Regions from separate parts of the Ensifer sp. 2TAB8 genome, predicted to be linked through region 1. Evidence: predicted binding sites of a transcription regulator. Region 1 holds the regulator's gene; each other region holds the start of a gene.

Region 1 (4,914 bases):
CCCATGCGCTTGGCGAAACCGCGCCGCTGCTCCTGATCGGCATGGTCGCCTTCGTGGTCGATTTCCCCGGTTCGCCGATGGAACCGTCGACCGCGCTGCCGGTGCAGATCTACATGTGGGCCAACGAGGCGGAACGCGCCTTCGTCGAGCGCACCTCTGGCGCGATCATCATCCTTCTCATCTTCCTCGTCGTCATGAACCTTGGCGCCATTCTGTTGCGACGTCGCTTTGAGCGCCGTTGGTAGTGAGGTAATTACTATGAACATCATGTCAGAAGCAGCCGTCGAGAAGGCCTTGGATCAGAAAATGAACACTGTGCCCTACAAGATGATCGGCAAGGATGTGTCGGTCTATTACGGCGAGAAGCGCGCGCTTTTCGACGTCAACCTCAACATCCGGGAAAACACGGTGACGGCGCTGATCGGCCCGTCCGGTTGCGGCAAGTCGACCTTCCTGCGCACGCTGAACCGCATGAACGACACCATCGAGAACTGCCGCGTCACCGGCAGGATCACGCTCGATGAGGACGACATCTACGATCCGACCATCGACGTCGTTGAACTGCGCGCTCGCGTCGGCATGGTCTTCCAAAAGCCGAACCCGTTCCCGAAGTCGATCTACGACAACGTGGCCTACGGTCCGCGTATCCATGGACTTGCCCGCACCAAGGCGGATTTCGACGAGATCGTCGAGACTAGCCTGCAGAAGGCCGGTCTGTGGAACGAGGTCAAGGACCGCCTGCAGGAGCCCGGCACCGGGCTTTCCGGTGGTCAGCAGCAGCGCCTCTGCATCGCCCGTGCCGTCGCCGTCAGCCCCGAAGTCATCCTGATGGACGAGCCCTGCTCGGCGCTTGACCCGATCGCGACCGCCAAGGTCGAAGAACTCATTCACGAACTGCGCACGAACTTCACGATCGTCATCGTGACCCACTCGATGCAGCAGGCCGCCCGCGTTTCGCAGCGCACCGCCATGTTCCACCTCGGCAATCTCGTCGAGGAGAACGACACCGACAAGATGTTCACCAATCCGGATGACCAGCGCACCCAGGATTACATCATGGGCCGCTTCGGCTGAGGCCGCATAAGGCTGCAACAGTAACTGGAAAGCGCCTGTAAGGATCGACGATCATGTCCATGCATATCATGTCCGCCTATGACGAAGAACTGAAGTACCTGACGCGCCGCATCTCGGAGATGGGCGGTCTCGCAGAGCAGATGGTCGCCGAATCCGTTCGCGCCCTGGTCAATTCCGACCTGGCTCTCGCGCAGAAGGTGATCTCGGACGACACCGTCCTCGACGATGCCGAGCGCCAGATCGGCGAGAAGGCGATCGTCACGATCGCCAAGCGCCAGCCGGTCGCCGCCGACCTTCGCGAGATCATGGGGTCGATCCGCATCGCCTCCGATCTGGAGCGTGTCGGCGACCTCGGCAAGAACACCGCCAAGCGCGTGATCGCGGTTGCCGGTTCCGGCATCCCGCGCAAGCTCGCCCGCGGTCTCGAGCACCTCGCCGAGCTCGCGCTGGTGCAGCTCAAGGAAGTGCTCGACGTGTATGCCTCGCGCTCGCCGGAAAAGGCCAACAGCATCCGTGAGCGCGACGAGGAGATCGATGCGATCTACACCTCGCTGTTCCGCGAATTGCTGACCTACATGATGGAAGATCCGCGCAACATCACGCCCTGCACACATCTTCTGTTCTGCGCCAAGAACATCGAGCGTATCGGTGACCACGCGACCAACATCGCCGAGACGATCTACTACATGGCTACGGGTGCCCAGYCGGAAGGCGAGCGTCCGAAGGATGACAACACGTCGACGTTGGGCTCGGTCAACGACTAGGTTAGAGCGGGACGAGGGGAGTTACATATACTCTTCCCCATCCCTTCTAGCGCCGAACGCGCGTTCGCAATGCATGCCCCATGAATATCATCCGGTCGCGGCTTCGGTCGCGGCCCCGAATTCCTGTATCTGAAGCACGCGGCTTTCGCACCGCCTTTGAAAACGGCGGTTGTGCTCCAGATTTAGAGTGTCTGAGCGCCGGTCGGTCCACTGGACCCGCACGGCGCTCACGGTAAGGAGTGGTTACCTGATGTTGCCAAAAATCGCCGTGGTCGAGGACGAAGAGGCGCTGAGCGTCCTGCTGCGTTACAATCTGGAAGCGGAAGGCTTCGACGTCGATACGATCCTCAGGGGTGACGAGGCAGAGATCCGGCTTCAGGAACGTCTGCCCGATCTCCTCATCCTCGACTGGATGCTGCCTGGCGTCTCCGGCATCGAGCTGTGCCGTCGGCTGCGCCAACGCCCGGAAACGGAGCGACTGCCGATCATCATGCTGACGGCGCGCGGCGAAGAGAGCGAGCGCGTTCGTGGTCTAGCGACCGGGGCAGACGACTATGTGGTCAAGCCGTTCTCGACGCCGGAGCTGATGGCTCGCGTCAAGGCGATGCTGCGCCGGGCGAAGCCTGAAGTGCTCTCGACGTTGCTGCGCTGCGGCGATATCGAGCTCGACCGGGAAACCCATCGCGTTCATCGCCGTAGCCGCGAAGTTCGCCTGGGGCCGACGGAGTTCCGCCTGCTGGAGTTCCTGATGTCCTCTCCGGGCCGCGTCTTCTCGCGCTCGCAGCTCCTGGACGGCGTCTGGGGCCATGACATCTATGTCGATGAGCGTACCGTCGACGTCCATGTCGGCCGCCTGCGCAAGGCGTTGAACTTCTCGACCATGCCCGACGTCATTCGCACGGTCCGCGGCGCCGGATACTCGCTCGAAAGCTGAGAATGGCAAATTGAAGCCAATAAAAAAGGGGCCGATCGGCCCCTTTTCCTTTTGTTCCCGTGCGGCGCCTTAGCGCATCCGTCGACGCTCGGCCGAGGGCTGGTAAGCAAGCCGTGCATGGAAGCTGCAATAGGGCGAGGACTCCGGCGAGTCATTGCCGCAGAAGTGAAACTCTTCCTTCAGCGGGTCGCCGATCGGCCACTTGCAGGTGCGCTCGGTGAGCTGGGTCAGCTCGAGGCGGCGCGACATCGGCACGACCACGTCGGTGCTGATGCTGAAATCCTGCTCGGCCACGAGATCGACTTCGATCTCTTCCTTGAGAACCGTGGCGCCGGACGGACGGGCAACGGTGCGGGTCGCAACGCGCGCGGCGTAGTTCGGTGCGCGCGGGGCCGAGGTCGGCCGCTTCGGACGGGCCGCAGCGGTGGTGCTGCCGCCAGCCTTGGCGCGTCCCGGGAGGCTCAGGCGATGAACCTTGCCGATGACAGCGTTACGGCTGACACCGCCGAGCTGTGCCGCGATCTGGCTAGCGCTCAGGCCCTCGGACCAAAGCTTCTTCAGTTTCTCCACCCGCTCGTCAGTCCAGTTCATCTCTGCACTCTCCGTTCTCAGCGTTGGGGATGGCAGAATCCCTCACCGCACCCCGGCTGAACCCCGAGGTTGCAAACGCGATAACTCTTTTGGTGACTAGGTCCGCCGCATGCGTCTAGTAATTGAATGTTAACGTACTGACCGTCGGACTCCGTGGCAAGAGTCCGGGGAATCGAGCCGAATCGAATTCGTAGTTTTCCCCAACTTGCTCGATCAGCGTTGCATTTTTGCAAGCCCTTCCGACTGATTTTTTCGCCGCAGGGAAACGGGCCTTGTCATCGCGCTGCAAGGCTTGGTTTTGTTGACATTGCAGTGCGAAATGGGAATAGTGCCTGCGCCGCCGCAAGGCGGCATTTTTGATTTTTATCGGGTCGCACGAAGCCGCGGGATCGATGTCGACTGGAGTAAGGAGAGCCTCGCATGACTGCAACCACGCCGCTTTATGACACCTACATGCGCGCGCCGTTGCGTTTCGAGCGAGGAGAGGGCGTCTGGCTGATTGCCGAAGATGGCTCGCGCTACCTCGACTTCGCTGCCGGCGTTGCCGTGAACTCGCTTGGTCATGCGCATCCGCACCTCGTCGAGGCACTGAAGGCGCAGGCCGAGAAGGTCTGGCACCTTTCCAACCTGTACGAGGTTCCTGGCCAGGAAAGCCTTGGGCGTCGCCTGGCGGCCGTCACCTTTGCCGATCGGGTCTTCTTCACCAATTCCGGTGCGGAAGCGCTGGAATGCGCGATCAAGACGGCGCGGCGCTATCACTTCGCCAAGGGGCAGCCCGAGAAGTTTCACGTCATCACCTTCGAGGGTGCCTTCCACGGCCGCACGATCGCGACGATCGCCGCCGGCGGCCAACAGAAATACATCGAAGGTTTCGGGCCGAAGGCGCCGGGGTTCTACCAGGTTCCGTTTGGTGACATCGCAGCCGTCAAGAATGCGATCACCGAGGAGACCGCTGCGATCCTGATCGAACCGATCCAGGGCGAGGGCGGCATCCGTCCGGCGACCAAGGAGTTCATGCAGGAATTGCGCGCGCTCTGCGACGAGTTCGGCCTGCTCCTGATCCTTGACGAGGTTCAGACCGGCGTCGGCCGTACCGGCAAGCTGTTCGCCCATGAATGGTGGGGTATCCGCCCGGATATCATGGCCGTGGCCAAGGGCATCGGCGGCGGTTTCCCGCTCGGCGCTTGCCTTGCGACGGAAGAAGCGGCTGCCGGCATGGTGGCTGGCACGCATGGCTCCACCTATGGCGGCAACCCGTTGGCCATGGCCGTCGGCAACGCCGTGCTCGACGTCATCCTCGCGGACGGTTTCCTCGGCCATGTGCGGGATGTCGCGCTCGTGTTCCGCCAGGGCCTTGCCTCGCTGAAGGACCGCTTCCCGGATGTCATTGAGGACATCCGCGGCGATGGCCTGATGCTGGGCATCAAGGTGAAGGGTCCCTCGGCCGATCTCCTGAAGGAAATCCGCGCCGAGAAGCTCCTGGCCGTACCGGCCGGCGACAACGTATTGCGCCTGCTGCCGCCGCTGACGGTGACGGCGGAGGAAGCGCGC
Region 2 (4,914 bases), on a different contig from region 1:
ATGTCGGAAACGCGCATCACGTGTTCACCGGGCTCCTTGACCGCCGGCTCCTCGACGGTTTCTTCGGAGATCAGGGAGGGATCGAGCAGGCGGTGGGTGTAGTCGAAGGTAGGGCCGAGCAATTGGCCGCCGGGCAGATCCTTGTACGTTGCCGAAACGCGGCGCTCGACCTTCATGTTGGCGGTGTCGACCGGCTCGGAATAGCCGAAGCGCGGCAGTGTCGTGCGATAGGCACGCAGGATGAAGATCGCTTCGATCATGTCGCCGCGGGCCTGGCGAACGGCAAGCGCTGCGAGCGCGCGATCATAGAGCGAGGCTTCCGCCATCACCCGGTCGACGGCAAGGCCGAGCTGCTCGACCACCTGGTCGATGGTGATCGAGGGAAGGTTGCGGTCGCCGCGGCGGCGGTCGGCGAGAAGGCGGTGCGCATTGGCAATGGCGGCTTCCCCGCCTTTGACGGCTACATACATGGTTCACGCCTCCTTGAGCGAAAGACGGGTTGTGCGTGGCAGGCAGACGAGTTTGTCGCCGGCGGTCAGCACGAGATCGACGCCACGCGGAAAGATCGCGCGATTGGCGGTCCAGAATTCGAGAAAGACTTCCGGCAGGCCCTTCACGGCAACCTCCGTCTCGTCCTTGATGCCGGGACCCTTGGCGACGAATGCCTGGCCGCCGGTCAGCGCTTCGACCTCGATGACGAGCGTCGTCGAACGATCCGGATATTCCTGCGTGCCGAGCGAGAACTGGTCGAAGCCCGGGAAGGCGGCGGCCTTTTCGATGAAGGCGAAGCGGGCTTCGGTCTTGCTGGTGGTGACCGCGGCGCCCGTATGGAACGCGATCCACTGCGGAACCGCCGACTTGCCGAGCGCCGGCGTCAGCCAGACGGGCGTATCATGGTCGCAGAGCGTGAGGGCAACCGCGCCAGCGGCCGCGCCGAGCGGAGCAGGAGGCGTGCTCGTCGAAGCGAGGCGCTTGGCCCTGCCCGGACGGGCGAAACCGTCCATCAGGTCGCGAAAGACGGATTGGGCAGCAAAGACCGGATCGGCAAAGGCGCCGGCGTAAATCTGCGATTGGCTGGCCATCAGTCGTCTCCCCGGACCATGGTGAAAAAGTCGACGCGGGTTGCAGCAGTCTCTTCCGCCTTGCGGCGTTCTTCCTGCGCGAGCCGTTCGGCAACGCGGCCAAGCAGAGCCTCGACGCTGGCCTTGTCGCCGTCACGCTGGGACAGTGCATCGAAGATCGCCGCGAGCCGTGCGCGCTGCCGATCGGTGCCGAGCATCTGGCCGTGGCCGATTTCGCCGGTCGAAAGGCGGATGGTGGCGCGCGAGACTGTCGTCTCGCCGAAATTGAAGGGATCGCCGCCACCGCCGATGCGGCCACGGACCATGACGAGACCGGTTTCCGGACCGCGAACCGGATGAACCTCCGGCTTGTCGGCCAGCGCTTCCCAAGCGGCGGTGAGCTCGTCGAGGGTTGCGCGGGCGAAGAGCCCCATGGCCTTCTTGCGCGCCGGATCCGGCGGGCTTTCCTGTTTCAGCTTCGCATCCATCATTTTCACCTCAAATGTCTATTGATCTAGACAACTGTACATCTTATACTTTTCCATAACGTCCGCAAATGACAGGCTTGTGACATGCCAATGCGAAAAGACCCGGCAATGCGAAAAGTGGTGGAGCGCCAGACCGGCGTCGCCCTGTGGCGACAGATCGCCGACCGGATCCGCTTGGCAATCAGCAATGGCGACTATGACGCGACCGGCATGGTGCCGCCGGAAACGGTGCTTGCCGGTGAGTTCGGCGTCAACCGGCACACGGTCAGAAGCGCGCTGGCGGCGCTTGCCGAAGAGGGGCTGGTGCGTGCCGTCCAGGGGCGCGGCACGATGATCGAGCGCAAGGAAAGGGTGAGTTATCCGATCTCGAAGCGCACGCGATTCTCACAGGGTCTCGGCCACCAGGTGAAGGAAATCGGCTCGCGGCTGCTCGGCCACGCCGAATTGTCGGCAACAGGCGAAGTGGCGAGCGCGCTTGCCATCAGACCCGGTGATCCGGTGATCGAACTCAGGACCGTCAGCAGCGGCGATGGCCGACCGCTGTCAGTGTCGTCGAGCTACTATCCGGCGCACCGCTTTCCGCGCATGGCCGAGGAGTTCGAACGGTTGCATTCCGTCACCAAGGCCTTTGCCGCCCATGGGCTTGACGACTATGTGCGCGCCTCGACCGAAATCGTCGCCCGCCATGCCGACGCCGAGGAGCTTTCGATGCTGAAGCTCTCCCCTGGCGCAATCGTGCTCGAGGCGCAATCGCTCAATGCCGATCTCGACGGCAAACCGATCGAGTATTCCCGCACCCGCTTTGCCGCTGACCGGATGAAGCTGCGGATCGAAACATAGGAGCGCGCCGCCAACCGCCTCACGGCGACAAGGCCACATCCAGTCACAAGCGCGCGATCGACGAAATAAGGCGGACAGGCCGCATTTCCGACGCGTTTTTGCCGCATCACAGGCCTGCATCAGGAACCGCGCATTGGGAATTCTCTAAAGGGAGAATGGTAATGGCGACGTGGCGACCCGATCCCTCCTTCTATCCATCACCGCGCATGGCGGCCAAGGCCCCAAAGGAAACCGTCGCCTATGTGGCGGCGTTTGATCCCGAACGAAGGCGGCCGGATGCCATCGCGGTTGTCGATGTCGATCCGACCTCTCCGAACTATTCGCAAATCGTCGGCCAGGTCGAGATGCCGAATGTCGGCGACGAGTTGCATCATTTCGGCTGGAACGCCTGTTCCTCGTGCCTCTGCCCCAACGCGCCGCATCCACATGTCGAGCGGCGCTATCTGGTGGTGCCGGGCCTGAGGTCCTCTCGTCTGCACATCATCGACACCAAGCCGGACCCGCGCAATCCGAAGATCGTCCGGGTGATCGAGCCCACGGAAATTGCCGAGAAGGCAAATTATTCGCGGCTGCACACCACCCATTGCGGACCTGAAGGCATCTACGTCAACGCACTCGCCGACCGCGACGGCAAGGCGCCTGGCGGCATCTTCCTGCTCGACCATCAGAGCTTCGACGTACTCGGGCAATGGGAAATGGATCGAGGGCCGCAGAAGCTCGCCTATGATTTCTGGTGGCATCTCGGCCACGACACCATGATCACCAGCGAATGGGGTACGCCGGATACCTTTGAGAACGGGCTGGTTCCGGAGGTGCTGCTCGGCTCGAAATATGGCCGCCGCCTGCATTTCTGGGACCTGCACAAGCGCAAGCACCTGCAGGAGATCGATTTCGGCGAGGAACACCAGCTTGTTTTCGAACTGCGCCCGGCGCACGACCCAACCAAGGCCTATGGTTTCGTCGGCTGTGTCATCAGCCTGAAGGACCTCTCGGCATCGATCTGGACCTGGTATCGCGAAGGCGAACGCTGGGCGGTCAAGAAGGTGATCGAGATCCCGGCGGAGCCTGCCGATCCGGATCTGCTGCCACCCGTCCTCAAAGGCTTCAGCGCCGTCGCGCCGCTCGTCACCGACATCGATCTCTCGATGGACGACCGCTTCCTCTACGTGTCCTGCTGGGGCACCGGCGACATGATCCAGTACGACGTTTCCGACCCCTTCGCCCCGAAGGAAACGGGCCGGGTGCGGATCGGCGGCATCGTTTCGCGCGCGAGCCACCCGAAGGCGACGAATGGCGCCCTGAACGGCGGGCCGCAAATGGTCGAGATCAGCCGGGACGGCAAGCGGGTCTATTTCACAAATTCGCTCTACGGCGCCATCGATCCGCAGTTCTATCCCGATGGCATCGACGGCTGGATGGTCAAACTCGATGTCGCCGACGGCGGCGGCATAGGATTCGACGAGAAATTTTTCGTCGACTGGCCGAAAGGCCATCGCCCGCACCAGGTTCGCCTCGAAGGCGGAGACTGCTCTTCCGATTCCTATTGCTATCCCTAAGGGAGGGGCGGCCGTGCGATGCCGTCCGGGCAAATGACGACGATCTGGCCGTGGCTTTCGATTGTTGCCCTCGGCGCCTTTCACGGCATCAATCCGGCGATGGGCTGGCTGTTTGCGGTTGCGCTCGGGTTTCACCGCCAAAGCCGCCGGATCGTCTGGTTGTCGCTTGCGCCGATCGCGGTGGGGCACACCGTCTCGGCCGGCCTGACGCTGGCGGTTGTCGTCCTGTTCGGGGCAGTGCTGGAGCCGCTCCATTTCAGGCTGGTCGCGGCGCTGCTCATTCTCAGTGTTGCCGCCTATGGCGCGCTCTACGGACACCGCCATCGGGCGAGGGTCGGCATGCGGGTCGGCATGGCCGGTCTCGGCCTCTGGTCGTTCCTGATGGCGACGAGCCATGGGGCGGGCCTGATGCTGGTGCCGGCGGTCCTCAACCTTTGCGTGGCGGATCGCCCTGGCGATCTTGCAATCTCAGGCTCGCTTCCGGTCGCGTTCGCCGCCGTCGCGGTTCATGGCGCAGCAATGCTGGCCGTCGTCGCGGTGGTGGCGATCGCCGTCTTCGAGTGGCTTGGCCTTGCGGTGCTCCGCTCGACATGGATCAACTTCGATCGCCTGTGGACGGTGGCGCTCGGCGCAACCGGCATCGTGCTCCTGGTTCAATGAGGAAATGGCCGCAGATGGAGCCCGCATGGGCCCGTCTAGTTTAGCCCCTTCACGTAACTGATGTAGCCGCGCACATCGGCGGCCGGCCCGGTGTAGGCGTCGCCAAGTGTCTCCTCCATATTCGTGACATAGGTCCTCGCCCAACCCGGCAATGGGTAGTCGATCGCTGCCAGGAATTCGAGCGTTGCCGCCAGCCGGATGTCGGCGATGGAGGGCTTGGCCCCGCCGATGAAGGGTTTGTCGCCGATATAGAACGTGCGAAAGACGTCAAGCGGCTCGGCAAGCGCCTCGACTGCTGCGCGGCGCGCC
Region 3 (4,914 bases), on a different contig from region 1:
GCCTTTTCACCGGCGAGTTCTTCGAGCATTGCCAGCATGTTGGCGTAGGCAACGAAGGTTTCCTCCAGCGCGTGTCTGGCCTCCTCGTCTGGCGCGAGATCGTAGCACAAGATCGACGTGTGGTTGCTCTGAGCCATGCTCAATTACATAAAGCACCGCTTTCGTGCTTTCAAGGATCTGCTCAGGTTTAAGTTGCAATTCTCTTCTGCTGAACGCGCGCAACGGTCGCGGCGCCGGCAATGCGGGTTGCAGCGGCGGAGAAATGGGGCGTCGACAGCGGACGATTGACTGGTGGGTTTTATTCCGCCGCGTTGTTGCGCAGCCAGGTTTCCAGCGCGGCAATCACCGAGAGCCGCAGGCTCGCGCCCTTCGACAGGGCGCGGGTGAGGGACAGGTCGTCGCCGGCAAATCCCATCTCGGCCATGATGTCGTTCGCCCGCATCCGGCGGCGGTTCATGATCGTGCGGATTTCGGCGATCGTTTCGGGAAGCAGGTAGCGACCGCTGGCAATCGCCGGGGGCGCTGCAAGCGGTGGATCGATTTGAGCGCGCGGAGCAAGCCCGTCAGCGGCGCCGTTGCTGCTCAGCCAATTGAGGAACGTTTCACGCTCGGCCGGGCTTGCCTTGGTCCAGGAATTCTTGAGCTTGTCGAGGCGCGTGCGCTCGTCCTTGAGCCCTGCCACGATAAGCGCCTTGCGCAGCGACGGGATGCGCCCGGCGATGAGATCCGCGTGGATATCAGGGAAATCGAGCTTCAGGCGCTGCACGTCCGCGGTTTCGTCGCTCTTGGTTTTCTTCGACATGCTCATTCCCGCGCCGTTCATTCGCGACATGCTCTAGCGTGCTCGGCCGCCCGGCGCGAGCGAAATAGGTCGCTATCCTCTATCCTTTGTCGGCCGACGTCGTTAGGGAACGCAGGGAGAGTAACGCGACGTTGCGTGCAGAATGCCCTTTGCCGGACATCATGCATCCAGCTTTACGCAAGTCCCTTCGCCTATCGTCACCTCAATGGCCGGGATGTGACACGGCGAATAAAGGACAATGATATGTCAAACGATATCGAGCATTACCGCGATCCATCCGATTCGATGGTTGCCTGCTATCTCGCGAACAATGACGGCGACGAACTGACCGACGTGCTGGTCGCTGCCCTTGAAGATGCCTTCCGCATCCTGAGCGACGAGATCTCCGGCGAAACGATGCATTGAAGCAGGGCGCGTCTCCCCGGCGGGCTACCCCTCCGGGCTGATCCACCATCGGTGGCGAATCGGCGAGGAAACATCCTGTCTTCGCCCGGTTCTAACCGGCGACATCGACCTTTCCGAGAGAGTTCGGGATGCGCGTCGCCAGCACAAGGGGCGAGGCGCATGATGACAATTTCGATCTGGCATTGGGCAGTGATTTTGCTGGTCATCGGTGTGCCCGTCTGGCTGATCCTTCGCGCCCTGAAGCGTTGACGCTATGCGCCCGTAGGCGGGCGCGCGGCGGCAGAGGACAGGGCTTTGCGGATCCTGATTGGACGGCCCGATCGTCGCTCCGGCACCCTTGTCCGTAACGACTGCCGCCCCGGCCTGCTTACAGGCCGACGGGCGGTGGCATGACCACCGGCTGCTGCTCAGTTTTCCTGCAGCAACGCTTCGGCCGAAAGAGCGACGGATAGGACGGTCGCATCGGTTCCGTTTCTCCCCACCAGCATCAGTCCAGCCGGACGCACGAGGCCCGGCATTGGCAGGGTAATGGCGGTCAGATCGAACTGGTTGGCGACCTGGCAGTTGCGCAGCAGCAGACTTTCCACGCGGTCGTATTCTTTGGCGTCGTTGTCGACGCTGGCAATCGACACGGCGGCAATCGGCGTCGTCGGCAGTGCGATGAGGTCATAGGGCGAAAGCCGCTCGTCCATGGCGAGGGTGAGCGCATGCCGGGTTTGCAGTAGGGCCGAGATCGCTGCGTCGGCCACCAAGATCCGGCGGCGAAGCGAGACCTTGACCCTGTCGTCGACGGGGGCGGTCTCGTCGCCCAGCCAGTCCGCGTGGACGCGGCTTGCCTCCAGGCCCGCAATCGAGCCGATGCGTGTCGCTTCGCCGAGTTTTTCGATCAAGTCGTCGATGGTACAGTCGAAGATCTCAGCCCCCGCTTTCTCCAACCGGTCGAGGCTTGCCGCGAAGGCATCGGCGACTTCGGGGGAGAGGTCTTCAAACAACCTGCCGCGGGGGATGCCGATCCGTAGGCCTGCGATCGAACGGCCGACGGGCGGTTTTGGTTGCTCGCCGGCCATCACGGCGTCAGCTGCAACGCAGTCGGCAACGGTCCGGGCGAGCGGTCCGAGCGAATCCAGAACCGGCGAGAGCGGAAAGGCGCCATCGAGCGGGATGCGGTTCGCCGTCGGCTTAAAGCCGACGATGCCGTTCAGCGCCGCAGGGATGCGGATGGAGCCGCCGGTGTCGGAGCCGATGGCGATGTCGCAGGTGCCTTCGGCCGCCGAGACACCGGCGCCAGAGGACGAGCCACCGGGGATCAGGCTTTCGTCGGCGGCGTTGCCGGGCACGGGGTAGTGCGGATTGAGGCCGACCGCCGTGAAGGCGAACTCTGTCATATGCGTCTTGCCGATGATCACGGCGCCGGCAGCACGCAGCCGCTGGACAACGAGCGCGTCTTCTTGGGCCGGCGGCGCGCCGCGGCGAATGATGGAGCCGGCAAGCGTCGGTTCGCCGGCGACATCCAGCAGATCCTTGATCGAAACGATCTTGCCGTCGAGCGGCCCAAGGCTGTCCCCCGCCTGCCGGCGACGGTCGGCTGCGTCGGCCTCGCGGTGCGCGCTCTCTTCATAGAGGCGGACGAAAGCCTTTTCCTCGTGCCGGCGATCGTTGAGCCGGCTCAGGATCTGTTCCAGGCGGTCGCGGACGGAGACGTTGGCGGCGTGGGGCACGATGATCACCTGTCGAATAGGGGCCGCCATCGGCGGCCGGGGCGGGGTCGTTGCCTAGGTTCACCGAGGTCAACGACGGTCACCTTGATAGCAGCATTGGTGGCGATTGCCATCGTGCCATTGTCGCCGCGGCCGGCGCCGACCTTCACCGAACTGTCGCCAAACCGTTCAAATAGTTTCATGCCCCTGTTACGTCGCTGACATCGGGGTGACCAAAGGTCCGGCTCGCGCGGTCGCGCTGCCGAATCGGAGGTCTGTTTGGCCGATATTCTCAAGACCCTTTCAAGGCGTTCTTTCCTCTTTTCCGCCGGTGCCGCGGGCTTCGTGGCCTCATCGGGCCTTGCGACCCCCTTCTATGCGCGCGGCTACGGCCGGCCAGAATTCATTCACGGCGTACAATCGGGCGATGTCGATACCTCTTCCGGGATGATCTGGACGCGGGTGGATCGGCCGTCGAAGGTTTCGGTCGAGTATTCGACCACGGAGAGCTTCTCCAATCCCTTTCGTCTTGCCGATCTCACGGCGACGCCGCAAACCGATTGTGCGGTCAAGTGCTCGCTCGATGGGCTGCTGCCGGATCAGGACATCTTCTACCGCTTCACCGCCACCGATCTCTACGATGTCAACCGCGTCTCCGAGCCGGTGGTCGGCCGGTTTCCCACGGCCCCCTTGCGCAAGCGCTCGGTCCGTTTCGTCTGGTCCGGCGACACCGCCGGCCAGGGCTGGGGCATCGACGATGTCGGCATGAAGACCTATTCGACGATGCGGCTGCACGAGCCGGACTTCTTCATTCATTCCGGCGATACAATCTATGCCGACAACCCGATCCCGGATGAAATCGCATTGCGCGACGGGGGCGTCTGGAAGAACCGGGTGGTGACCCACGAGAAGCGCGACGTGGCGCGCACACTGGAAGAATATCGCGGGCAATGGAAATACAATCTGCTCGACGATCATGTCCGGCAGCTGAATGCCGTCTGCCCCACCTTCTACCAGTGGGACGATCATGAGGTCCTGAACAACTGGTCGGCCTCGACCGATCTTCGCGACGACGCGCGATACCCGGAAAAGGACGTTGCTGTCTACGCGGAGCGGGCCGCCCGGGCTTTCCATGAAATGACGCCGATCCGCACGCCGGCGACACAACCCGGCCGCATCTTCCGCAAGGTCGGCTACGGCCCGCTGCTCGATGTGTTCTTCGTCGATCTGCGCTCCTATCGCGGCGCCAACCAAAGCGAGGACGGTGGCGGCGCGCTGTTCGGCTGGCGGCAGGCGGATTGGCTGAAGCGCGAACTTGCAGCCTCGCGCGCGGTCTGGAAGGTGATCGCCTGCGACATGCCGATCGGTCTCGTCGTCTGGGACGATTACGCCAACAGGCGCGGCTCGGATGCGATCGCCAACGGCGACAATGGCGCGCCTGCCGGTCGTGAGCTGGAGTTTGCCGATCTCCTACGCTTCATCCGCGACAATGCCATCGACAATCTCGTCTGGCTGACGGCGGACGTGCATTATACTGCCGCGCACCGCTACGACCCCGCGCGTGCCGCCTTCAAGGATTTCACGCCTTTCTGGGAGTTCGTGTCGGGGCCGCTTCACTCCGGTACCTATGGGCCGAAGGCGCTCGACATGACCTTCGGGCCCGAGGTTCGTTTCATCAAGGCGTCGGGTGGCGGCATCGACAGCAACCTGCCGCCATCGGCCGGCCTGCAGTTCTTCGGCATCGTCGATATCAACGGCCAGACACAGCAGATGACCGTGCGTCTGATGGACCGACAGGACCAGGAACTCTGGCGCGTGACGCTCGATCCGGCTGCGATTGCATGACGAATCTGGTAACAGCCGGCAGCTTTCCAAACCCTGATTTCCAGACCCCTGGTGGGTGCAAACCCATGGCCTACCGGCATTTGACCGCGACGCTCATGCGCGCGCCCCCTTTCGCAATCGCAAAAAAACCTGTATGAGCGCGACCATTGAAAAAGCGGCGTGGCC

What was found. Region 1 encodes PhoB, which activates phosphate uptake and scavenging genes when phosphate is short. Its sites were predicted from a motif close to TGTCATNNANCTGTCAT; they were not measured.
Region 2: a site for PhoB is predicted at 1,618-1,634, ahead of phnF (phosphonate metabolism transcriptional regulator PhnF). Genes of this name have one in related genera too.
Region 3: a site for PhoB is predicted at 3,102-3,118, ahead of AB4Z53_RS08905 (alkaline phosphatase D family protein). Genes of this name have one in related genera too.

What each region holds. Positions count from the first base shown of each region.
Region 1 is NZ_JBFRGB010000001.1:626,015-630,928, reverse strand. It holds gene pstA (phosphate ABC transporter permease PstA) at 1-245, shown strand, start outside; gene pstB (phosphate ABC transporter ATP-binding protein PstB) at 259-1,074, shown strand; gene phoU (phosphate signaling complex protein PhoU) at 1,125-1,838, shown strand; gene phoB (phosphate regulon transcriptional regulator PhoB) at 2,089-2,772, shown strand; gene AB4Z53_RS03085 (GcrA family cell cycle regulator) at 2,842-3,363, opposite strand; gene AB4Z53_RS03080 (aspartate aminotransferase family protein) at 3,784-4,914, shown strand, end outside.
Region 2 is NZ_JBFRGB010000032.1:16,336-21,249, reverse strand. It holds gene AB4Z53_RS31315 (carbon-phosphorus lyase complex subunit PhnI) at 1-470, opposite strand, end outside; gene phnH (phosphonate C-P lyase system protein PhnH) at 474-1,082, opposite strand; gene phnG (phosphonate C-P lyase system protein PhnG) at 1,082-1,549, opposite strand; gene phnF (phosphonate metabolism transcriptional regulator PhnF) at 1,658-2,389, shown strand; gene AB4Z53_RS31295 (selenium-binding family protein) at 2,551-3,945, shown strand; gene AB4Z53_RS31290 (hypothetical protein) at 3,964-4,605, shown strand; gene AB4Z53_RS31285 (glutathione S-transferase family protein) at 4,641-4,914, opposite strand, start outside.
Region 3 is NZ_JBFRGB010000003.1:179,198-184,111, forward strand. It holds gene AB4Z53_RS08885 (PspA/IM30 family protein) at 1-137, opposite strand, end outside; gene AB4Z53_RS08890 (hypothetical protein) at 299-802, opposite strand; gene AB4Z53_RS08895 (hypothetical protein) at 1,046-1,207, shown strand; gene AB4Z53_RS08900 (amidase) at 1,615-2,925, opposite strand; gene AB4Z53_RS08905 (alkaline phosphatase D family protein) at 3,184-4,749, shown strand.